Regions from separate parts of the Mesorhizobium sp. ESP7-2 genome, predicted to be linked through region 1. Evidence: riboswitches for the same ligand, from Rfam matches in the RefSeq annotation. Region 1 holds a riboswitch; each other region holds the start of a gene.

What was found. A riboswitch is a leader RNA that binds a small molecule or an ion and turns the genes downstream of it on or off. The one in region 1 is predicted to bind cobalamin.
Region 2: linked by a shared signal. The riboswitch ahead of bluB (5,6-dimethylbenzimidazole synthase) and the one ahead of LB543_RS09795 (aromatic ring-hydroxylating oxygenase subunit alpha) in region 1 are both predicted to bind cobalamin.
Region 3: linked by a shared signal. The riboswitch ahead of LB543_RS00740 (DUF1636 family protein) and the one ahead of LB543_RS09795 (aromatic ring-hydroxylating oxygenase subunit alpha) in region 1 are both predicted to bind cobalamin.

What each region holds. Positions count from the first base shown of each region.
Region 1 covers NZ_JAIUGQ010000007.1:134,872-142,377, forward strand. The annotation lists gene arfB (alternative ribosome rescue aminoacyl-tRNA hydrolase ArfB) at 1-152, shown strand, start outside; gene LB543_RS09780 (alpha-ketoglutarate-dependent dioxygenase AlkB family protein) at 347-964, shown strand; gene LB543_RS09785 (hypothetical protein) at 927-2,555, opposite strand; gene LB543_RS09790 (hybrid-cluster NAD(P)-dependent oxidoreductase) at 3,076-4,176, opposite strand; gene LB543_RS09795 (aromatic ring-hydroxylating oxygenase subunit alpha) at 4,197-5,444, opposite strand; cobalamin riboswitch at 5,559-5,761, opposite strand; gene LB543_RS09800 (DUF680 domain-containing protein) at 6,255-6,458, shown strand; gene LB543_RS09805 (DUF680 domain-containing protein) at 6,531-6,737, shown strand; gene LB543_RS09810 (DUF680 domain-containing protein) at 6,804-7,052, shown strand; gene LB543_RS09815 (ABC transporter ATP-binding protein) at 7,135-7,506, opposite strand, start outside.
Region 2 covers NZ_JAIUGQ010000009.1:189,704-197,209, forward strand. The annotation lists gene LB543_RS11995 (TetR/AcrR family transcriptional regulator) at 1-400, shown strand, start outside; gene LB543_RS12000 (hypothetical protein) at 491-1,474, shown strand; partial or broken gene bluB (5,6-dimethylbenzimidazole synthase) at 1,642-2,220, opposite strand; cobalamin riboswitch at 2,320-2,499, opposite strand; gene LB543_RS12010 (histone deacetylase family protein) at 2,622-3,548, shown strand; gene LB543_RS12015 (exodeoxyribonuclease VII small subunit) at 3,552-3,803, shown strand; gene LB543_RS12020 (DUF2277 domain-containing protein) at 3,896-4,162, shown strand; gene LB543_RS12025 (pirin family protein) at 4,203-5,123, shown strand; gene dxs (1-deoxy-D-xylulose-5-phosphate synthase) at 5,194-7,131, shown strand; gene LB543_RS12035 (hypothetical protein) at 7,279-7,506, shown strand, end outside.
Region 3 covers NZ_JAIUGQ010000001.1:131,855-139,360, reverse strand. The annotation lists gene LB543_RS00765 (HlyD family secretion protein) at 230-1,408, opposite strand; gene LB543_RS00760 (MarR family winged helix-turn-helix transcriptional regulator) at 1,405-1,884, opposite strand; gene LB543_RS00755 (FecCD family ABC transporter permease) at 2,030-3,079, opposite strand; gene LB543_RS00750 (ABC transporter substrate-binding protein) at 3,079-4,026, opposite strand; gene LB543_RS00745 (ABC transporter ATP-binding protein) at 4,072-4,860, opposite strand; gene LB543_RS00740 (DUF1636 family protein) at 4,857-5,270, opposite strand; cobalamin riboswitch at 5,360-5,566, opposite strand; partial or broken gene LB543_RS00735 (GyrI-like domain-containing protein) at 5,687-5,836, shown strand; gene LB543_RS00730 (helix-turn-helix domain-containing GNAT family N-acetyltransferase) at 5,844-6,779, opposite strand; gene LB543_RS00725 (DSD1 family PLP-dependent enzyme) at 6,965-7,506, opposite strand, start outside.

The sequences.
Region 1 (7,506 bases):
GGCTCGCGGCACTGGTGGCCAAGGCCGCCGAACCACCGCCGCCGCCGCGCAAGAAGACACGGCCGTCGAAAGGCGCGGTCGAGCGACGGCTGAAGAGCAAGGCGGGACGCGGCACGATCAAGAAGCTGCGCGGCCGGGTGGAAAACGATTAAGCACCACTATCATGTGTACAATCGGTCTCCCATTCTTTGTCCGTCAACCGCCTTTGGCCAATTGGGAAACGCGAATTCACCGCCCATTCCCGCTTCCGTAATTTTCAGGGAGATCGACGACGGTTTTCGGATCGCCCCATGCCTGTGATGATGGCATCTTGCGGCTCCGAACATCCGCGAGGTGAGCCAAATCCATGCTCGTTCTGCCCAAGGGCGTCCGCCACATGCCGGCCCATCTGTCCCGCGCCGTCCAGGAGACACTGGTCGAGGAGGTGAGGAGCATCGTCCAGCAAGCGCCGCTGTTCGTGCCGGCCATGCCGCGGACCGGCAAGGAGATGAGCGTGCGCATGACCAATTGCGGTCCGCTCGGCTGGGTCACCGACAAGGAACGCGGCTATCGCTACCAGCCGATGCATCCGCTGACCGGAGAGCCTTGGCCGCCTATCCCCGACAGCCTGCTCGACCTGTGGCGGCAGGTGTCGGGCTATCCGAATCCACCGCAGGCCTGCCTGATCAATTTCTACACGGCCGACGCGAAGATGGGCCTGCATCAGGATCGCGACGAGGCCGATTTCTCGGCACCGGTCGTCTCGGTCTCGCTGGGCGACGACTGCCTGTTCAGGGTTGGCCAGACAACGCGCGATGGCGCCACCAAATCGTTCAGGCTGAAGAGCGGCGATGTCGTCGTGCTTGGCGGCGAGGGCCGTCTTGCCTTCCATGGCGTCGACCGCATCTATCCTTCGACCTCGGCGCTGCTCAAGAACGGCGGCAGGATCAATCTGACGCTGCGGCGGGTGACGAAGCCTGAGTGAGCGAGCTATGGGCATCCGAGCGCCGCGCATAGACTTCAATATAGTCCCCACTCGCGATTTCCTCATAATCCTCCATCAAGATTTGGAAATCCGCATTCTGGCGCATCCACACGATCCAAATTGGCGGAAAGTTCGCCGTCAGCGGCCACGCTGATTTTTTCTTGTTTAGCCGATCCATCAGGATGATATCGGGCCTGTTGTCCCGGATCAGGGAATTGACGTAGCGAGTATAACTATCAAGGTCCTGCCGCGCGATGCGCTCGTCCTCGCCTTGGTACTCACCCCGCATCAGTCCCCAAAGCGCATAGGTGCCAACCCAATCATGAGCATAGGCCGACAGCCAGCGACCGTTGGTCATCCTTGTCAGCGGATTGCCGACTGACAGGTCGGAACTGACCTGGACGACCGAAGGCGAGGCATAACGGCTCTTGATGGCATCGACCAGGCTTTTCTCAGGCAACTGGTAAGACTGGTGGTGCATCACCGAAAGTGCAACGATCACAGCCAGCGCGGCTGCGGCGTGGAGCCTGACGCTGGCTACCTCGGAAGCAGCCTCTGTATTTGTAAGACCAAGCGCCATTCTCCATCGCGATGCCACTGCCAGCAGCATCGCGACCAGCAACGTAGCCTGATAAGGATACTGGTGATTGGGCCAGTATTTTCCCAGGTAAAGCATGGAGACGAAGAAGCCAGCGGCACTCGCCACCGCCAGCGCAACGTCGTCTCGCCAGACTGATCTACGCATCTGGAAGACCGCGAAAACGACAAAGACCGTAAAACTCGGCAATGCGGCGAAAATGTTTACGTTGGCTCGCAGGCTGACATAGTAGCGTAGCAGCAATTGTAGGAAGGCGCCAAGAAATTCGGGAAACCATATATACACGCTGACGAGATAGGCAGCGCAAACTGTGAAGATGACGACGTTTTCGGCAGTCAAGCACGCCATTGCCGAGCGTTTGCGCCAAGCGATAAAGAGATAGGGCAGTACGATGCCAGCTGCCCAATGTGGTTTGACCAGAACCAGCACACTTCCCGCTAGGCCGACCGCCACGGCAAGGCTAAGAGGAACCGATGCAGCCGCACGGGGTTCAATCCGCCACATCATCAGGAACAGCATCGGCATGAACAACATCGTGCCAATGTGCTCGCGCTGGCCGAAAACATTACCAGGCATGATGAGAAGCAAAACCGCTAGCGCGGGATATATCCATTGCGTCTTCACATCGACGAAAATTCGGCTTCGCTCGATGACGACCGCCGACAGCGCAATTGAAACGAAAAAAACCATATAAATAAAGAATTCAATCGCCGATTCCGGCGAAATGCCGAGCCTTTGAGACAGCCATACCGGCCCAATATAGAGGGCGACGGAAAAAGGTGGATTGGTTTCTAGAATATCGACATAGAGCTTCTGGCCATCAAGAACCTTTTCGCAGATAAGAATGAGCCAGCTAACATCGGTATTGTCGCCGGCTGCCCATGGCATAAAAAGCGAGAACACCACCACGGTCGCAACAAGCCAGACCGCTGACAAGCTTCCGATCGAAGACGCAAAGCCAGTCGCGGTATTGATGTTTCTTACATTTGCCACGCTCGGGACCGCTCCAACAAACATCACTTTTACGCAGAACGACGAAATCCTGGGAGCACAGCTACGCCTGCCTCTGTAATTGAGGAACCCGAGCCGATGTGGTCGAAAGCAGAAGCCGATCGTGCGGTCGCGCCCAGCGTATCAAGCAGCATCGAGATAGGTGCCACCGGTGCCGCCCCACGGCAGTGCTCACATCGATCACCCGCTGCCCCCGAAATCGCTGGAACTGACCCTGAAAGCTAGCGGGGATTACCTAAAGGGCTGTTAATCGCGCATCGTGGCGCCTTCCCGTTATCAGCCAATGAGCAAGAATTCCGCCGAGACAAGCTGGAAAGGCAATGCGCCATAGGCGGCGACCGTCGCCTGATCGTCCCATTGGCGGAACTGCCGCGACGGCCGAAATATTTGCCATTGGCAAGGTTGAGCACCACGGCCTCGCCATCGAGGGATTCGAAAACGATATCCCGGCAAGGCAAGCTGTGCCGGCAAGGTGCCGACCATTTCTGCGATCAGTTCGGTATCAAGCCTCGATTTCCAGCGACGACAATGGCTTGGAACAACAGGCCAGGATGAAGCCATCGTCGACCTCATGATCGAGGATGCCGCCATTGTGGCTCATCTCGACGCTGCCGGAGACTTTCTTCACCTTGCAGGTTCCGCACAGGCCGAATTCGCAGGCCGCCGGTATCCGCACGCCCGAGGCACGCGCCGTCTGCAGCACGGTCTGGCCGGCGACGCATTCGGCGTCGACATCCGAAAGCGCGAATCGGATCGGCGTCGCGGCTTCGACGGGGATAGCCACACCGTCCTGCGCCGGCGCCGCGAACGGCGCCGGGATTTCCTCCACGGTCGGTGCGGCAAAGCTCTCCTGATGGTACTTTGTCATGTCGAAGCCGGCGGCTTCCAGCATGCCGCGCACGGCGCGCATGAAGGGATCTGGGCCGCAGCAGAAGATTTCGCGTTCGCGGAAATCGGGTGCCAGGAGCGGCAGCCGGATGGCGTCGATGCGGCCCATATGGCCGTACCAGCCCTCGCGGCTCGACCGCTCCTCGATCATGAAGCCGAGCGACAGGCCCGGCATATGGCCACCGAGCAGCTCGAGCTCCTTGCGAAAGATGATCTCTTCCGGGCGCCGCGCGCAGTTGACGAAGCCGACATCGGTCCATGGCGCGCAGTCGTTCAGCCAGCGCAGCATCGACATCATCGGCGTCACGCCGGAACCGGCCGAGACGAACAGATACTTCGCCGCCGGATGGCTGTGCAGTGAAAAGTCGCCGCCTGGTCCATAGGCCTTGACGTGCGAGCCCGGCGCCAGGTGACCGAACATCCAGCGTGTGCCGACGCTGCCCGCCTGCGCCTTCACCGTCACCGCGATCGAGAACGGCCGCGACGGCGAGGACGACAGCGTATAGGTACGCATCAGCGGTCCGTCCGGCGTCGGCAGTTCCAGCGTCACGAACTGGCCTGGCTTGTAGCGGAACCAGGTCTGGTTGTCGGACCGGAAGGTGAAGGTCTTCACGTCCGGCGCCTCGTCGCTGACGCCGGTCACTTCCAGCACCTGCAGCCTGTCGTTCCAGGGCGCCATCTGGTCGAGATGACGATAAAGGCCAAGGTCGGTCATCGCATTCATCCCTCAGCCTCTCATGCGACGCTGCGCAGCGCAGGCCGGCCACCTTCGGCAAGGCGCGGTCCGATGAAGCGGGCATACCAGTCGACGAACTGGATCACACCGCCCTCATGCAGCTCGGAATAGGGGCCGGGCTCGTAAGCGGGCGATAGGATACCGAAGGCGTTCTCTTCGACGATGCGGCGATCCTGGTCGTTGGTTTCGGTCCAGACATGGGTGAGTTCGGCGAGATCGTAGTCGACGCCCTCGACCGCATCCTTGTGTACCAGCCATTTGGTCGTCACCGCCGTCTCCGTGGCGCTGACCGGCAGCACGCGGAAGGTGACGGCATGGTCGATGAGGATATGATTCCAGGTTGTCGGGTAGTGATAGTGCATCAGCGTGCCGATCCGGTCGCCCGAGACGCTGTCGGACAGGTTCTTCTTCACCGCCCGCTTGCCGGTCATCGTGTAGCTCTGGGCATCGCGCAGCAGCGGCGCGCGGGTGGCGCGGTATTGCCCGGCCGGGTCGATGCGGAATTTGCTGGGTAGGCCAGCAGCCTCGCATTTCGCCCAGTGCGCCAGCATCTCCGGATCGCTGTCGGCCCCTTGCACGCCGGTCACGGTCGGTGCTTCCGGGAAGGTCTTGCACAGCTCCGGATGATTGCCCGCACAATGATAGCATTCGCGGTTGTTTTCCCAGACCAGCTTCCAGTTGCCCTTCTCGATGATCGTGCTCTCGAAGGCGATCTTGGCCTCGCTGAGCCGGTGCGGCTTCAGATAGGGCTCGATCATCGCCCGCATCGGCGCGAAGTCGGCGGGCTCCTTGGCCAGGCAGATGAAGACATAGCCGGCGACGCTTTCGCAGGCGACCGGCTTCAGCCCGAACTGGCTCTTGTCGAACCCATCGGCCATCTGGCGGGCGAACAGCAGCCGGCCGTCGAGCTCGTAGGTCCACTGGTGATAGGGACAGACCAGTTTGGCGGCCATGCCCTTGTCGGTGTTGCAGACGCGGCTGCCGCGATGGCGGCAGGAATTATGGAAGGCGTTGATCTTGCCCTGCTGATCGCGCACCAGCACGACCGGATAATCGCCGATCTGCACGGTGATGAAGCTGCCCGGCTTGGGCAATTCGCAATCATGGCCGATGAACAGCCAGTCGCGATACCAGATCAGCTCCATGTCCAGCTTGAAGTAGTCCGGGTCGGTGTAAAAGGGCTGTTCCAGCGAAAAGCCTTGTTTGCGGCTGTTCAAGAGCCTCAGCATGTCGTTGCGCGCGTCCATGTCCTGTCCTCAGTTTCAAGGACTGAACTGGTGGTGATTGAGGAAGGACTGGACGCAGATCGGCAAAAAGCCGGACAAACACCATCCGCCTCTTGACCGCCCACCGCGATCAGTCGAGTTCTAGCCATCTCGGGCTGGTTTCCGGGCTCTGGAGTTGTCCTTGCGGACCATCGCGACACCTTCCCAGGCCTTCGCCCAGTGGTCTCCCGTTGCGACTTGAACTCCACCACCGTTGCGGGGGCAGCGCCGGAATCTGACCGGCTTCCCAATTCTCCGCTCCGTCGTCACGCAGCGGCACCTGAGATGCCTGATCTAATCACGACAGGCTTTGCGACATCGGCACGAAAGCGACATCGCATCCATGCGGCGCGACACGCACGCTGGATCGTCGTGACAGGGTCGTAGCCGTTGGAATCGACCTCCGTCGGCAGACGCGCCGGCACCGTTTTCGACCCCTTTGCCGCGGACGAGAAGGTTAACGGTTTCAAAAAGTGACTATTAGCAGAGTCTAAAATCGAACCGAACGGTTCGTTTCTGTTGACGGTGCGTGCAAGACGGTGTGAACGCCGAGCCTCCGACACAGTTGATGATCGAGGCGTTGGCTTTAGATAACCAATTGATATCACGAAGAAAAAGAGCGGATGTGGAAAGCCCTGGTACAATTTCAAGTAGTGGAGTCATGGTCCACGCTGAACAACTTCGTGATTGGAAACGGCCGTGGGGCTCTCCCACATCGGGGCTGTCCGAACGACGCGATTTTAATCCCAAGACACGCCGCTAGACGGACGGAAAAATACTGGAGTACCCAAAATGAAAAAGATTGTTCTCACTGCCGCCGCCCTTCTGGCGATTTCCGGCAGCGCCTTCGCTGGTAGCGACAATTACGGTTCGAACGGCGCCAATCAGCCCGCAGCAGCCGTGGACAGCTCGTACACCGCTTCGACCGGCAAGTCGGAGCCGGCTGCTCATGCGCCTGTGACGGGCGCCGACCACAACCTCTTCGGCAACAACTAACAGCCGATCCCGGGCACGCGGCGGGGCGACCCTGCCGCGCCGGTGGATGCCACAAATTCAGGAGTACTTAAAATGAACAAGATCCTCATTGCTGCCGCCGCCGTCCTGGCCCTCTCCGGCAGCGCCTTCGCCGGCAGTGACAATTACGGTTCGAGCGGCGCCGACCAGGCCGCTGTCACTTCGACCGACAACTCGAACACAGCGTCGATCGGCAAGTCGGCTTCGGCCACGCAGGCGCCTGCCCAGCAGGGCAGCGATCGCAACCTCTTCGGCCGTTAACGGCCCGTCCACGAGCGGCGGGCTAGCCCGCCGCTCGTGGAATTCAAGAAATCAGGAGTACTTAAAATGAACAAGATCCTCATTGCTGCCGCCGCCGTTCTGGCCCTCTCCGGCAACGCCTTCGCCGGCAGCGACAACTATGGCTCCAATGGCGCCAATCAGCCCACTGCGTCGTCGACCGTCAATGTCGACACGTCGCATACGGGTTCGATCCGCAACAGCGACTCGCCCGTCTACAAGCTGCTCAATTCGTCCGGCGACGTGCAGAAGCCGGCCCATCAGGGTGCCGATCGCAATCTGTTCGGCAACAACTAACAGATCCGGACCATAGACATAGACAAAGAAGAGCGGCGGGCCATGCCCGCCGCTCTTTTTGCGTTGTCGAGAACAGTTGGTCTCAGGCCGCCTTTGCTTCGACTTCGTGCAAGGCAAAGGAGCGACCGTCGGCATCGAAGATATGAAGGTCGCCGGCATTGGCGGTCAGCCGCAACGTCGAGCCGCGCTTGACCTCGACATTGCCCGGCAACTTGGTCACCAGCGGCAGGTCGGCCCGGCCGATGTCGATATAGACCAGCTGGACCTCGCCGAGCTGCTCGAGATAATCGACCGTCCCCTCGAACAGATAGTCGCTACCACTGGCGATCGCGAGATCTTCCGGCCGCACGCCGAAGCTGACCGCCGCTCCCTTTGCCGAGGCAGGCGTCGCGATCGGTACCGTCGCCTTGCGTCCGCCGACATGGCTGATGATGGTTGGGTTGCCCGTCTTGTC
Region 2 (7,506 bases), on a different contig from region 1:
GGCGGCGCGGGTGAACGAGGTCGCGTCGAGGGCGCCGACCCGCTGGCAGCATTTCGTCGACGAATGCACCACCTATATCGAGATGGCGCTCGAGCCGGAAATCCAGCGCATCATGTTCCGGGACGGTCCGGCGGTGCTGGGCGATCCGGCACAGTGGTCAAATGCCAATGCCTGCGTCGGTTCAATGACCGATCATCTGACCGCGCTGCAAGAGGAGGGGGTGGTCGTGCCGGGCCTCGATCCGGAGACCGCGGCGCGGCTGATCAATGGGGCGAGCAGTCAGGCCGCGCAGCGGATCGCCAATTCGAACGATCCCGAAGCGACGTCGAGGAAGGTGGTGGCAGCCTTCAAGCAATTGCTTGAAGGCCTGCTCGAGAAGCCGGAAGCGCGGCCAAACTGAGCCACCGTGGCGCCTCCCGCCGCCGCCTGCAATTGACAATAGCCGGTTTGAGCGCATCCTCCACAGCCATCTCTGAGGGGAGATTCGGGCATGTGGGATTTCGATATCGGCAGGTCGGTGTCCATCATGATGCGGACCTGGCCCTTCATTGTCTTTCGCATGATCGTCTATTTCGGCATCACGCTGGCCTACATCATGGCCACCGGCACGGGCGCCTCCGTCGGCTATGGCGTCGGCCATATCTCCACCGATCCTGATGGACCGTTGTCCTTCGCCATGTGGGGTGGCGTGGTCGGTTTCGGCCTCGTCTCGATCGCCGTCTATTGGATCCGCGAATATATCCTTTACGTCGTCAAGGCGGGTCACATCGCCGTCATGGTTCATCTGATCGACGGCCATGACGTTCCCGACAGCCAGAACCAGATCGCCTACGCAAGAGAGATTGTGACCGAGCGTTTTGCCGAGGCGAACATCCTTTTCGTCGTCGACCAACTGGTCAAGGGCGCCATCCGCGCCATCACCGGCCTGCTCGGCGGCATCGCAGCCTTCCTGCCCATTCCGGGCCTGAGCGGCCTGGTCTCGTTCATCAACACGGTGATCCGCCTGTCGCTCACCTATGTCGACGAGATCATTCTCGGCTACAACATCCGCATCAATTCGTCCTCGCCGTTCGAGACGGCGCGGCAAGGCGTCGTGCTCTACGCCCAGAACGGCAAGACAATGGTCAGGAACGCGGTCTGGCTGGCGGTCATCATGTGGGGCGTCTCCTTTGTCATCTTCCTGCTGATGCTGGCGCCGGCAGCCACTATTCTTTACGTCATGCCCGGTCAGCTCGCCGGTTGGGCCTTCGTTCTGGCCATCGTCTTTGCCTGGGCTTTCAAGGCGGCCTTCATCGAGCCGTTCGCCATTGCCTGCCTGATGCAGGTCTATTTCAAGACCATCGAGGGCCAGGTCCCCGATGCCGCCTGGGACGCCCGGCTCGCCGAAGCCTCGTCAAAGTTCCGGGAACTCAAGGACAAGGCGCTCTCCACCTTCGACGGTTCGCGCTGGGGTACGGCCGGCGCGACGCGCTGATCGGCGGGGTTTGCCGGCGCAGCGGCTACGGTGTTGAGGCGGGCCACCGTGGATTTGAGCGACGCCTCACCCTGGCCGCAAAACGTCTCGCTCATGATCAGGTCGGGCAGCGGCAGCCGTCGGCCCCAGCCATGCGTTTCGAGGTCGGGTTTGGGCGCGAACTCGGAAACACGGCCAACGCAGAGATAGGCGATCGGCGTCACGTGCTCGGGGATAGATAGAAGGCTTTTCAGCGCTTGCGTCTCGATGATGCTGACCCAGCCGACGCCAACGCCCTCGGCGCGTGCCGCCAGCCAGAAATTCTGCACCGCGCAGACCGTGCTGTAGAGATCCATTTCCGGATTGTGCCAGCGTCCCAGCGGCGAGCCTTTCGAACGCTCGCGGTCGCAGGTGATGCAGATGTTGAGCGCGCTTTCGCAAATGCCTTCGAGCTTGAGCTTGCGGTAGAGCGCCCGCCGGTCTGCCTCGATTGCCGGCAGTTCCTGTTCGCGGGCGGCCAAGAACAGGTCGCGCACCTCCCCCCGTCGCGCGGCATCGCGAATGACGATGAAATTCCAGGGCTGCATGAAGCCGACCGACGGCGCGTGATGGGCGGCAAGCAGCAGCCGCGCCAGCACCTCGTCGTCGATCGTCTCCGATGTAAAATGGCTACGCACGTCGCGCCGCGTGAACATGGCGCGGTAAACCGCGTCGCGCGCAATCTGGTCGAATCCATCGCCCATTGCAGCGGTCATATCTTCCGGCATCGCTTGTCCCCTTGCGATTGCAGCAGTTCAAATTTTCAGAGCGTACTTTGTGCGTCCAAGAGAACGCACGTCGCTCTGACGTCATCCGCCTGACCATGCGGATGACGATGCCTGCCAGGCCGGTCTTCTGGCTCGGGATCAACCCACGTCCGGTGCCTTCCCGTCATCGACAGTGGCACTTACCGGCGCAGTCCCCCTCACAGCGTTGGGCACGCCACGGTATCAAACCGTGTTCCCGATTCTCCCGCTTTCGCGGGCACCAGGCAGTAGCGGCAGTCTTACGCCGAATGGCCGGCGACGCCAATGCCCGCAGCGACATGAATGGACGCAGGTTCGATTTTCCCCAGCGATCAGGCCGCAACGCATGGCCATCGCCGCGCCGGGGCACTAGATAGGGGGACATGGCCACTCGTCTCTACACGCACCCGATCTTTCTCGAACACATCACCCCGCCCGGTCACCCCGAGCGGCCCGACCGCCTGCGCGCCATCGAACGCGTGCTCGACGACGAAGCTTTCGCCGCGCTCGACCGCGTCGAGGCACCGCAAGGCGACGAGGCGACCATCCTTTACGCGCATCCCGCCGATTTCGTCGCGCGTGTCCGCGCCGCCATCCCCGACGAAGGCATTGCCCGCATCGATGCCGACACCACCGCCAGCCCGAAGAGCTGGCAGGCCGCGACCACGGCGATCGGCGCCGCCAACGCCGCCGTCGACGACGTCTTTGCGGGCCGCGCCGACAATGTCTTCGTCGCCGCCCGGCCGCCTGGGCACCATGCGGAAAAGACCACGGCCATGGGCTTCTGCTTCTTCAATACGGCGGCAATCGCTGCGCGCTATGCACAGAAGAAGCATGGCGCCGAGCGTGTCGCCGTCGTCGACTGGGACGTGCATCACGGCAACGGCACGCAGGATATTTTCTGGGACGATCCCTCGGTGCTCTATTGCTCGACACACCAGATGCCGCTCTATCCCGGCACCGGCGCGAAGAACGAGACCGGCGCTGGCAATATCGTCAACGCGCCGCTGGCGCCGCGGACCGGCAGCGAGGTGTTTCGCGATGCCTTCCTGTCGCGCGTGCTGCCGGCACTCGACAATTTCGCGCCCGACCTGATCATCATTTCGGCCGGCTTCGACGCGCACCATCGCGACCCGCTGGCGGAAATCAATCTGACCGAGGACGATTTCGACTGGGCGACCGGCCAGCTGATGCAGCGCGCCGCACGCCATGGCGGCAACCGGCTCGTCAGCCTGCTCGAGGGCGGCTACGATCTGCAGGGATTGGCATTTTCGGTCGCCGCCCATGTCGGGCGACTGATGAAAGGATGAATGATGACTGGTGAGATCAACGAAGACGTCAAGGCGATGAGCTTCGAACAGGCACTCGACGCTCTGGAGAAGATCGTCGATGATCTGGAGCGTGGCGACGTGCCGCTCGACCAGTCGATCCGGATCTACGAGCGCGGCGAGGCGCTGAAGATGCATTGCGACCGGTTGCTGAAGGCCGCTGAGGACAAGGTCGAGAAGATCAGGCTGTCGCGCGACGGCAAGCCGGTTGGAACCGAGCCGCTCGACGCGGACTAGGGAGCCGAGCAGCTTTACCGATTTTTGGACACGATCATGATCGAGGATACAGTTCGTCCCGATTGAAACGGACAAGAGGAGATACGGAAGCGATGTGCAGAAACATCAAGACCCTGTTCAATTTTGATCCGCCGGCAACCAATGACGAAGTCCGCGACGCGGCACTCCAGTTTGTCCGCAAGCTGAGCGGTACGACGCGGCCTTCCGCCAAGAACCAGCATGCATTTGATCACGCGGTCGACGCCATCGCGGCATCGGCACGCGAGCTTCTCGATTCGCTCGAAACCCACCAGCATCCGCGCAATCGCGAAGAGGTGGCGGCTAAACTAAGAGCAAAGGCGGCGATCCGGTTCGCCTGATATGCCCAAAGCGCCCACTGACCGCTGACCAGGAGAGTTCATGAGCTTCTTCCCGGGGAAAGACCCTGAGGCCGGCGATGCCTTCGCCAGCGACCAGATCGAGCTGATGGTCATCCCGAACGCCAAGGATATTGGCGGCTTCGAGGTGCGCCGCGCCTTGCCGACCGCCAAGCGGCGCCTGGTCGGGCCGTTCATCTTCTTCGATCGAATGGGTCCCGCCATCATGCGCGCCGGCCAGGCGCTCGACGTTCGTCCGCACCCGCATATCGGCCTGTCGACCGTAACCTATCTGTTCGACGGCAAGATCAGGCACCGCGATTCGCTCGGCACCGAAATGGTGATCGAGCCCGGCGACGTGAACCTGATGACCGCAGGCCGCGGCATCGTCCACTCCGAGCGCACGCCGCAGGAATTGCGCGGCGCGCCAATGTCGATCTCCGGCCTGCAGACGTGGCTGGCGCTGCCCGACGGCAAGGAAGAGGTGGCGCCGGTGTTCGAGAACACAGCTGCGCTGCGACTTCCAGAGATCGATGCCGAGGGCGTCAGCGGCCGTGTCGTCATCGGTGATTTCCAAGGATTGCGGTCCCCGGTGCGGGCGGATTCCGAAACGCTCTACGCTGATTTGCGGCTTGCGCCCGGTGCCAGCGTCAAGATCCCGGCCGATGCGGAAGAGCGCGCCATCTACACGCTGGAGGGCGAGGTCTCGATTTCAGGCGACGTCTTTCCGGCGGAACGGCTGCTGGTGTTCCGTCCCGGCGACGAGATCGTCATATCGTCGCCGACGGGTGCGCATTTCATGCTGTTCGGCGGTGCCTCGCTCGGTTCGAAGCGCTACATCTGGTGGAATTTCGTCTCTTCGTCCAAGGAGCGCATCGAGCAGGCCAAGCAGGAATGGAAGACCGGCCGCTTCGATATCGTCCCCGGCGATGAGCAAGAATTCATTCCGCTGCCGGAAGGCTGAGCGGTGAGGGACTGACTATCCGTGTTACCGACACGCATTTACTTTCGGCGGCCGGCGGCCTATCCCGCCGATGAAAAGAAAGTCTGGACCCAACGTGAACGCAACGCTGCATACGCCGCTTCTCGACAAGGTTCGCGTCCCGGCCGACCTGCGCACGCTGGCCGAGAGCGAATTGCCGCAGCTGGCATCCGAGCTTCGGGCCGAACTGGTCGACGCCGTTTCCCGCACCGGGGGCCATCTCGGTGCCGGCCTTGGCGTGGTCGAACTGACGGTGGCGCTGCATTATGTCTTCAACACACCCGATGACCGGCTGATCTGGGATGTCGGCCACCAGGCCTATCCGCACAAGATCCTGACCGGACGCCGGGACCGCATCCGCACCTTGCGCCAGGAAGGCGGCTTGTCGGGCTTCACCCGCCGGGCCGAGAGCGAATACGACCCGTTCGGCGCCGCCCACTCCTCGACATCGATATCGGCGGGTCTCGGCATGGCCGCCGCCCGCGACCTTTCGGGTGGTCGCAACAATGTCATTTCAGTCATCGGCGACGGCGCCATGTCGGCCGGCATGGCCTATGAGGCGATGAACAATGCCGGCGCGCTCGACGCCCGCCTCATCGTCATCCTCAACGACAACGACATGTCGATCGCGCCGCCGACCGGCGCGATGAGCGCCTATCTGGCGCGCCTGGCTTCCGGCAAGGCCTATATTGGCTTGCGCGACTTCGGCAAGAAACTGACCTCCTATCTCGGCAAGCGGGCCGATCGAGCCATCACCCGCGCGGTCGAGCACGCGCGCGGCTACGTCACCGGCGGCACTTTGTTCGAGGAACTCGGCTTCTATCACATTGGCCCCATCGACGGTCACAATCTGGAGCATCTGATTCCGGTCCTGAAAAATGTCCGCGACAACGGCAAGGGGCCGGTGCTGATCCATGTCGTCACCCAGAAGGGCAAGGGCTACGCGCCGGCGGAAGCGGCCGCCGACAAATACCACGGCGTCAACAAATTCGACGTCATCACCGGCGCGCAGACCAAGGCGCCGGCCAACGCGCCTGCCTACACCAAGGTGTTCGCCGAAAGCCTGATCCAGGAGGGCCGCGAGGACGATCGCATCGTCGCCGTCACCGCCGCCATGCCGAGCGGCACCGGCCTCGATCTGTTCGGCGAGGTGTTCCCGTCGAGGACCTTCGATGTCGGCATCGCCGAGCAGCATGCGGTGACCTTCGCCGCCGGTCTGGCGACCGAAGGCTACAAGCCGTTCGCGGCGATCTATTCGACTTTCCTGCAGCGCGCCTACGATCAGGTCGTACATGACGTCGCGATCCAGAAACTGCCGGTACGTTTCCCCATCGATCGCGCCGGCTTCGTCGGCGCCGACGGCGCCACCCACTGCGGCGCCTTCGACATCACTTTCCTGGCAAGCCTGCCGGGCTTTGTCGTGATGGCGGCGGCCGACGAAGCGGAACTGCGCCACATGGTGCGCACCGCCGCCAGCTATGACGATGGGCCGATCGCCTTCCGCTATCCGCGTGGCAACGGGGTCGGCGTCGACATGCCCGAGCGCGGCTCGGTTCTCGAGATCGGCAAAGGCCGCATCGTCCGGGAAGGCAGCAAGGTTGCCCTGCTGTCCTTCGGCACGAGGTTGCAGGATTGCCTTGCCGCCGCCGAGGAACTCGGCGCGGCCGGGCTTTCCACCACGGTCGCCGATGCCCGTTTCGCCAAGCCGCTCGACCAGGATCTGATCCGGCGGCTGGCCCGCTCGCACGAGGTCCTGGTGACGGTGGAGGAGGGCGCTATCGGCGGCTTCGCCAGCCATGTGCTGCAGTTCCTTGCCCATGAAGGATTGCTGGAGAACGGCCTGAAGGTACGCCCGCTGGTTCTGCCCGACGCCTTCACCGACCACGCCAAGCCGGAGAAGATGTATGCCGATGCCGGTCTCGACGCCGCCGGGATCGTGCGCACCGTTTTCACGGCCCTCGGCCAAACAGTCCGCGCCCAGCGCGCCTGAATCAAAACCTCAACAGCTTGAATCAGTTTGCCGGCTTGATGCCGTAACGCACTGTTAACGCAGCCGTTGGCGTTTCGCTTACCGTGTCCCTTGGTGGTTTTTCAACTGCGCCCTGCTAGATCACTGCCAGGCAGGGAGACAACAACAATGAAGACGCTTCTGTGCGGCGCGGCCCTTTTGGCCGTGATGGTCGTGCCGGCTGCCGCCGAAACGCGCTACGACCGCAATCTCGAAAAGGCGGTGGTCCGCATTGTCGCCGGCAAGATCGGCGATATCCGCGGCGGCTTTTCCTACAGGCAGGTGCCGCAGCTCGTGATGCTGCCGGACCCTTCACCTCAGCCCGCTGTTGCGACCGAGCATCCGCGTCAGCAAGCG
Region 3 (7,506 bases), on a different contig from region 1:
TTCGTCGCGGTGGGACGCGACTATCGATGTGGGGGTTACATCGACTGAAAGTCTCTGACGAGCGGATGCATGCCGCCCGGAAACCAGAGGACCGACGGGTCCGTATCGAAGATTTCAGATCTTGGGCAGCCACGCGGCCCGACCCAAATACTGATCCTACCCACCGCTCCCATCAGACCAATCCTGTAACTCGCCTCCACCCGCCTGGTCCCGGCGGGCTTCCGCTGACTTACTGCGCGGGCTCGCCGGCCGTGGCGTGGCCGAAGATCGACGGCCAGCCACGCGCCACGCCCGTATCGACAGTAACCGAAGCGCTCATGCCGGTACGCAGCGCCATCTTGGCGTCGGCATCGGTCAGTTCCAGGCGTACCGGAATGCGCTGGGTCACCTTGACCCAATTGCCCGTGGCGTTCTGGGCGGGCAGCAGCGAGAAGTCCGCGCCGGTGCCGGCACCGATAGCCTTGACAGTCGCCTCGAAGGTCCTGCCCGGATAGGTGTCGACCACGATCTCCGCCTTCTGACCAGGCTTCATGTTGGTGAGTTGGGTTTCCTTGAAATTGGCGTCGATCCAGGTGTCGCCGGTTTCGACCAGCGCAAACAACGGTGTGCCGGAGCCGACATACTGGCCGACCTTGAAGGACGCGGCTTGATAGACAAGACCATCGGCAGGCGCCTTCACCGTGGTCTGCGCCAGGTCATAGGCAGCCTTGTCGCGCGCGGCGAGCGCCGACATCACGGTCGGATGCTTGTCTGTCTCGATATCGGGATTGCCGCCGAGCGCCGCCTTGGCGCTGACGATGCCCTGTTCGGCAACGGCGAGCTGCTGTTTTGCCTTGTCGAGATCATTCCTGGCCTGATCCAGCGAGGACTTGGCGTTGATGCCCTTCTGCGCGAGATCGGCGGCACGGTCATATTGCGACTGCGCATACGCAACTTCGCTGCTGGCGGATTTCTCCTGCGCCATCGCCTGGCTGTAAGCGGCGCGCAGCTGCTCGACATTGAGGCGCGCGGCAGCCACCGCGGCGTCAGCCTGTGCAAGCGCGATCCGGTAGGGCTCGGGGTCGATGGCGAACAGGAGATCGCCCTGCTTCACCGTCTGATTGTCCGATATGGCGACCTGAACGATACGGCCGGCCGTGTCAGAGGCGATCGATACCTTGGCCTGCTGCAGATTGGCGTTTTCCGTTTCCTGGTAGCGCCCGCCCGTCACCCAGACATAGCCGCCGCCGATGATCAATGCCGCCGGTAAGGCAAACATCAGGAAGAAGCGGCCGATGCGGCGCTTCTTCTTCGGCGCCGCGACCGGCTGCACGGGAGGAGTGACCGCGACAGGGGCGGCAGCCGGCTGGGCCGGCGCTTCCATCTCCACCTTGGGAGCGTTTTCTTCAACCTTGGCTACCGCGTTCATGCTGCCGCACCTTCCGAACTCTTGATCTTTTCAAGCGACGAAGCTTCGCTGTCCGTCAGATTCTGTACCATTACATCCAGCGCCCGGATCAGGACGCGCCGGTCTTCCGGCGAAACGCCGCTGAGCGATTCCTCATAGACCTCGCCAGCAAGGCTCTTGACGTCCGCATAGGCCGCATTCGCCTTCTCGGTTGGGAAGATCATCCGCACGCGCCGGTCGGCCGCGTCGGAGCGGCGTTCGATCCAGCCGCCCTCCTCCATCCGGTCGACCAGGCGTGAGACGCTGATCGGCTCGATTTCGAGCAGTTCGGCGAGCCGCGCCTGTGCAACGCCCGCCTCCTTGGCAACGCGGACCAGAAGCCGCCACTGCGCCGAGGACAGGCCGAGCCCACTGGCGCGCGCCTCGAAGCGCTTGCGCATCAGGCGCTGCACGTCGTGGATCAAAAATCCCAGTCTGTCGATGCCATCTGAAACCATGAGCGATACATATAATAAGCGTGCTTACTAATCAAGATACCACATCGCCACGAAAGCCGGAAAAATGCGCATGGCAGGTCTGCAACGCGATCCTGGTTAGCGACAGGTGAACGCCCTTCCCATGCGAAACGCGCGGACGCCGTCTTCAAAGGCGGTTTCGAACAACCATGGTGACGACGAAGAACGCGCCGAGCGAGCTGGTGATGATGCCGATCGGCAGTTCCTGCGGCGGCAGCAAGGTCCGGGCCAGAAGATCGCTTGCCAGCAGGAGCACCGCCCCGAAAACCGCGCAACTTGCGATCAGGCGCAGATGCAAGGGACCGGCCAGTGGCCGCGACAGATGCGGGATCATCAATCCGACAAAGCCGATGACGCCGGCGACCGAGACGAGGATTGCCGTCGAGAAAGCCGCCACGAGAAATGTCGTCCTGCGCATGCGGGCCACCGGCACGCCGAGACTTTCGGCGGCGCTTTCGCCGGCCAGGAAAGCGTCCAGCTTGCGGTGGTTCCACAGTCCGTAGGCCGCGATCGTGCCAGCGCCCACCGCGCCCAGCCACACATTGTCCCAGCGCGCCAGCCCGAGCCCGCCCATGGTCCAGAACAGCACCGAATGGGCCGCGCGCTGGTCGCCGGCAAAAACCAGATAGTTGGTCAAGGCCGTGAACATGAAAGAGACGGCAAGGCCGGCGAGGATCAGCCGTTCGGGACCTTGCCCCCTCACCCGCGCCACCAGCAAAAGCACGATGGAGGCGGCGAGTATGCCGCCGGTGAACGCAGCCACAGGCAAGGTCCAGATGCCGAAGCTGTCACCAAAGACGGTGATGACGGAAACCGCGCCGGCAGCGGCCCCCGACGACAGGCCGAACAGGAAAGGGTCGGCAAGGTCGTTGCGGGTCACCGTCTGCAAAAGCGCGCCGACGATACCCAGCCCGCCGCCGACACAGATCGCCAGGATCGTGCGCGGCAGCCGCAAGTCGACGACGATCTTGCCGACCGGGCCCGATATCCCGGGCTCATCCAGCCCGATGGCACGGCCAAGGGCGGCGACGACATCGGTTAGAGGTATCAGCGTCGAGCCGTAAGCGATCGACAGCAGCGCGAGAGCGACGAGCGCCACCGCGCCCGCCGTCATGGCCAGCGTGAAGGCCTTGTGCCCTGAAAGCGCGCCGGATTTGTGCTCTCGGGCAAGACCCATCAGAACGCTTCCGGATGCATCGCCCTGGCGATCTTGCCGATGGCTTCGATGTTCGCCGGTCCTGGCGTCAGTTCGGCATAGCGAAGCGCCACGAAGCGCTCGTTCCTGACCGCGTCCGTCTCCTTCATCGCCGGGTGCGCCTTCAGGAAATCGAGCAGTTTCCTGTAACCGCCGCCGTCCTGATAATCGAGCAGGATGAGGAATTGCGGATTGCGCGCCGCCACCGTTTCCCAATCCGTGTTGCCCCAGCTAGTATCCATGTCGGCCATGATGTTGTCGCCGCCGGCTGCCGATATCATGGCGCTGGGGATGGCGAACTTTCCCGCGGTAAACGGCTTGTCCTCGCCGGAATCGTACAGGAACACGCGTGTTCCCTTGGCGCTGCCGACCTTGGCGATGATATCGGCGAGTTGCGCCTTCCAGCCGGCGACAAGCTTTTCCGCTTCCGCCTCCTTGCCGAAGACCTTGCCCAGCTTTTCGACGTCGCCATAGAGCAGGTCCATGGAGGCGGCCGGGCGGCTCTTGTCGAGATGGACGCAGCTTTCGGTCAGCACCAGCGTCTTGATGCCGTGCGGTGCGAGCGTGTCGGGGGTCACCTCGCCGCCGGGCTTCATGCCGTAGTACCAGCCGGCGAAGAAGAAGTCGGGCTCGACGGCGATGAGATTCTCCAGCGTCGGATATTTCGGCGCCAGTTCGGGAATGGAGCCCTGCTCAGCCTTGAATTCGGGGGCGACCTTGTACCATCCGGTGATACCGGTCAGGCCGACGATAGATGGCTGCAGCTTCAGCGCGAAGGCCATCTCGGCCATGTTGAGATCATGGATGACGGCGCGCTTCGGCGGCGCGTCGAAGGTCAGCGGCTTGCCGCAGCTGTCGACGGTGACGGGGAAGGCAAAGGCCGTCGAGGCCAGCAGCGAGACGACGAGGGACAAGGCGAGGCGTTTCACGGACTTTGCTCCTTGGTTGAACGTGTCGGATAAGGATGGATTTGATCAGGACGGCGGTGCGGCGCGGTTCGGAAGGTCGAACACCGTCAGTTCGCGGTCCTCGGTGGGATGGCGCAGGCGAAACACGTCGACGCCGAAAATCTCGCGGATCAGCTGCTGCGTCAGCGCCTCGTGCGGCGGCGCCAGCGCCTGCAGCCGGGCCTCGTTCATCACCGCGACCCTGGTGGCGAAGGGTGCCACCAGCGTCAGATCGTGCAGCACCGCGATCACCGTCATGCCGAAGCCGGCCACCAGTTCGAGCAATTCCGCACGGGCGCGCGGGTCGAGGTGGTTGGTCGGCTCGTCGAGGAACAGGATTTTGGGCTCCTGCGCGATGGCACGTGCAAGCTGGGCGCGCTGGCGTTCGCCACCAGACAGCGAGCCGATGGTCCGGCCGAGCAGCGGCAACAGGCCGGTCCGGCGCAGCGCGTCCACGACAATGTCGCGTTCCTCGCCGCGGCGCCTCAGGCCGGCATGCGGGACGCGGCCAAGCTCGACATAATCGATCACCGCCAGCCGTGGGTCCGGCTGGTCGGCCTGGCCCACGACGGCGATATGCAGGGCCCGTTCGGCGGGCGAAATCCCATCCAGGCGCCGCCCGCCGAGCTTCACCTCTCCGAAGCTCGGCCTGAGCATGCCGGACAACATGCGCAGTAGCGTGGTCTTGCCGGCGCCGTTGGGACCAATGATGGCGAGGCGGTCACCTGATGTCACCGACAGGCTGACGGCATGGACCAGATGCCGGCCATTCGCCGTCGCGCCCAGGTCGCGCGCATCGAGAAGCGGCGTTGTCATCGATTGCCATTCGCCAGCTTGCCGGCTCCCGGGATGCGGGCCAGCGTCTTGCCGGCCAGGCGCGGCGGACGTTGTCCGGAATTGCACCAGCCGTCGGGAAGCGAAGCGTAAAGCCTGGCAAACCGCACGAGATCGGCAGCGTCGGCCTGCGCGTCGATCGACCCGAAGAGATAGGCTGCCTTGCCTGGCGCCTGGAAAGCCACCGCCAGGGGACGCGCGCAACCCGCCATGCAAGTCACGCCCTCGACCGTGAAACCATGCGCCACGTCGGGCTGGGCCGAGAGGCGGGAGCGCAACTCGGCGCACAAACCTTCGCCCGACCTGACGCCGGTCGGCACGTCGCGGCAAAGAGTGCACACGATGATCTGGTGCATGGAGCCGGGGTGAATACGATCGATTGCGCCGTCCAACTTCCCGTCACTTTCAAAACTGGCGACGGAAGGATGTTGGTCGACCGGCCGACAAGACCGATGTCCACGTTTCCTCCCGGCACACCCCGTCCGGTCAACTCGGTGATGGCAGGTCTCCTGGCTCACGGGTCTCTGCGCAATCCTGCCTTCCCAGCCTTGCCGGCCAGTGGCGTTCCGGATCTTGCTCACCGCTTACAGTTGCGGGGGCAGCCGCGGCCTCGACCCCATGAGGTCTCACCGCGTTCCCTTTTCACCCCTCGCCTTTCGGCTCGGGGACCATCACGAGTCGCAGCCTAGGCCGCGCGCGACGGCGAGGCAAGGCGATTGCTTCGTTTTGTTATAACAGAACAGACCTGAGTGCAAGCCTGTCGTCGACTTTGCGTCCGACCGCCTGACAGCCGTTGCCGTTTTTTCATCGGCGCACGATCGACACGATCTGGAACGGCTGGCTTCCCGCCTCCGGCCATGAAATCGCCTACGCGCCGGAATTCGAGCGCTATAGGCCCGAATTCGATGGCCGCACCGGTAATGGCGGGCTGGAGATCTGGGTGCCGGTCAAGGCATGACGCGCCGCTACAGCTCCAGATCCCAGTTCTGTCCGACCAGATCCTTGCCGAAGGAATGGTGAGGCTCTTCCTCGATCAGCTTGAAACCGGCCGCCTGGTAGATGTGCCGGGCCGCGGTCAGAATGTCGTTGGTCCATAGGGTCAGCGTCTTGTAGCCCCTGGCGCGGGCGAAGCCGATGCATTCCTCGACCAGGCGCTTGCCGATGCCGAGGCCGCGCGCCGAAGGTTCGACATAGAGCAGCCGCAGCTTGGCCACCTGATCCGACTTGCGCACGACGAAGACCGAGCCGACGACCTCACCTTCCCGCTCGGCGATCCAGCCGCGCTCCCATTTCGGATCGAAATTCTTGACGAACTCGCCGAGGATCTCAGCCACCAGCGCCTCGTAGGTTTCGTCCCAACCATAGTCCTGGGCGTAGAGCATGCCCTGGCGGCGCGTGACCCAGCCGATGTCGCCAACCTGCAGCGGCCGCAGGATGTAAGGCACCTTGGGTTCGGGTCTGTCGCCGAGCAGGTCCTGGACGATGCGCATGGCCTTGACCAGCCGATCCTGATCGACGGGCGCCAGGCGATCGAGTAGCGCGCGCACCTGGTCGTGCGAATCCTGGTTGAGCGGCGCGAAGGCTTGCCTGCCCGCCGGCGTCAGCGCGATCGAGGCGCGGCGCGCGTCCGCCTCGGTGGCTTCGCGCTCGACCAGACCGCGCTCCTCGAATTTTTTGAGCAAACGGCTGACATAGCCGGGGTCAAGGCCGAGATCGCGCACCAGGTCGCTGGCGACGAGCCCGTCGCGATGGGCAAGCTCATAGAGCACCCGCGCCTCGGTAAGCGAAAAGGTGCTTTTCAGCCAGCCTTCGTCGAGCACACCGATCTGGCGGGTGTAGAAGCGGTTGAAGGCGCGCATCGCGTCGATGCGTTCCTTGCCGGGATGGTCGTGGATCGTCATGGGGATTCCTCCTGTCCTGGACAGGATCAGTCATTTAGTTGACTGAGTCAATAAAATCGTTTGCAATGAGGCGCCTCACAACTTCGTCATTCTTGTGCGGAGCCGGGAGCGCAGTGACGCGCGCAGACCCTGGAATGACGACATCGCAGATGCAGGCGCCAATGGCGACGCCGAGACGACAGCCATCACCCCATCGGCAGCACCGGCCAGCGGTCGACGATCCTGCCACCGGAAAGCACCGCGATCGGCCCGAGCTGCTGCAGCACGGCTTCGCTCTGCGTCGGCCGCAGGAATGCGTAGTCGCCCGGCCTGACGACGGCCTCGGCGGGCAGGGACATGAATTGCTGGTTGGAGGACAGGCCAAGCAGACCGTTCGTCTCCATGCCTTCGGGAAACACCGGTTCGGCCATCCATTTGCCGCTATAGAGATAGCAGCCCTTGCGCGGAAACCGGCCGAGCGCCTGGAGCAGACGCGAGACCGCAGGCGGGCCGGGCAGCATCGGCTCGACCACTTTCAGAATTGGCGTCGCGATGAAGGCGGCCGGCTGGAAGCCACCGAGACCGGGCGTGTCGAAATCGCGGGGCAGCACGAAGGCCGAGCCCATCGACACTTCGTTGGCGGTGCCGTCATGATGAAGCAGCGCGGTCTTGCTGCCGCCGATATTCAAGATATGGCGCTGGTTCATGCCGAGGCGCGCCACGAAAGCGGCGGCCCGTTCCGAGGCTT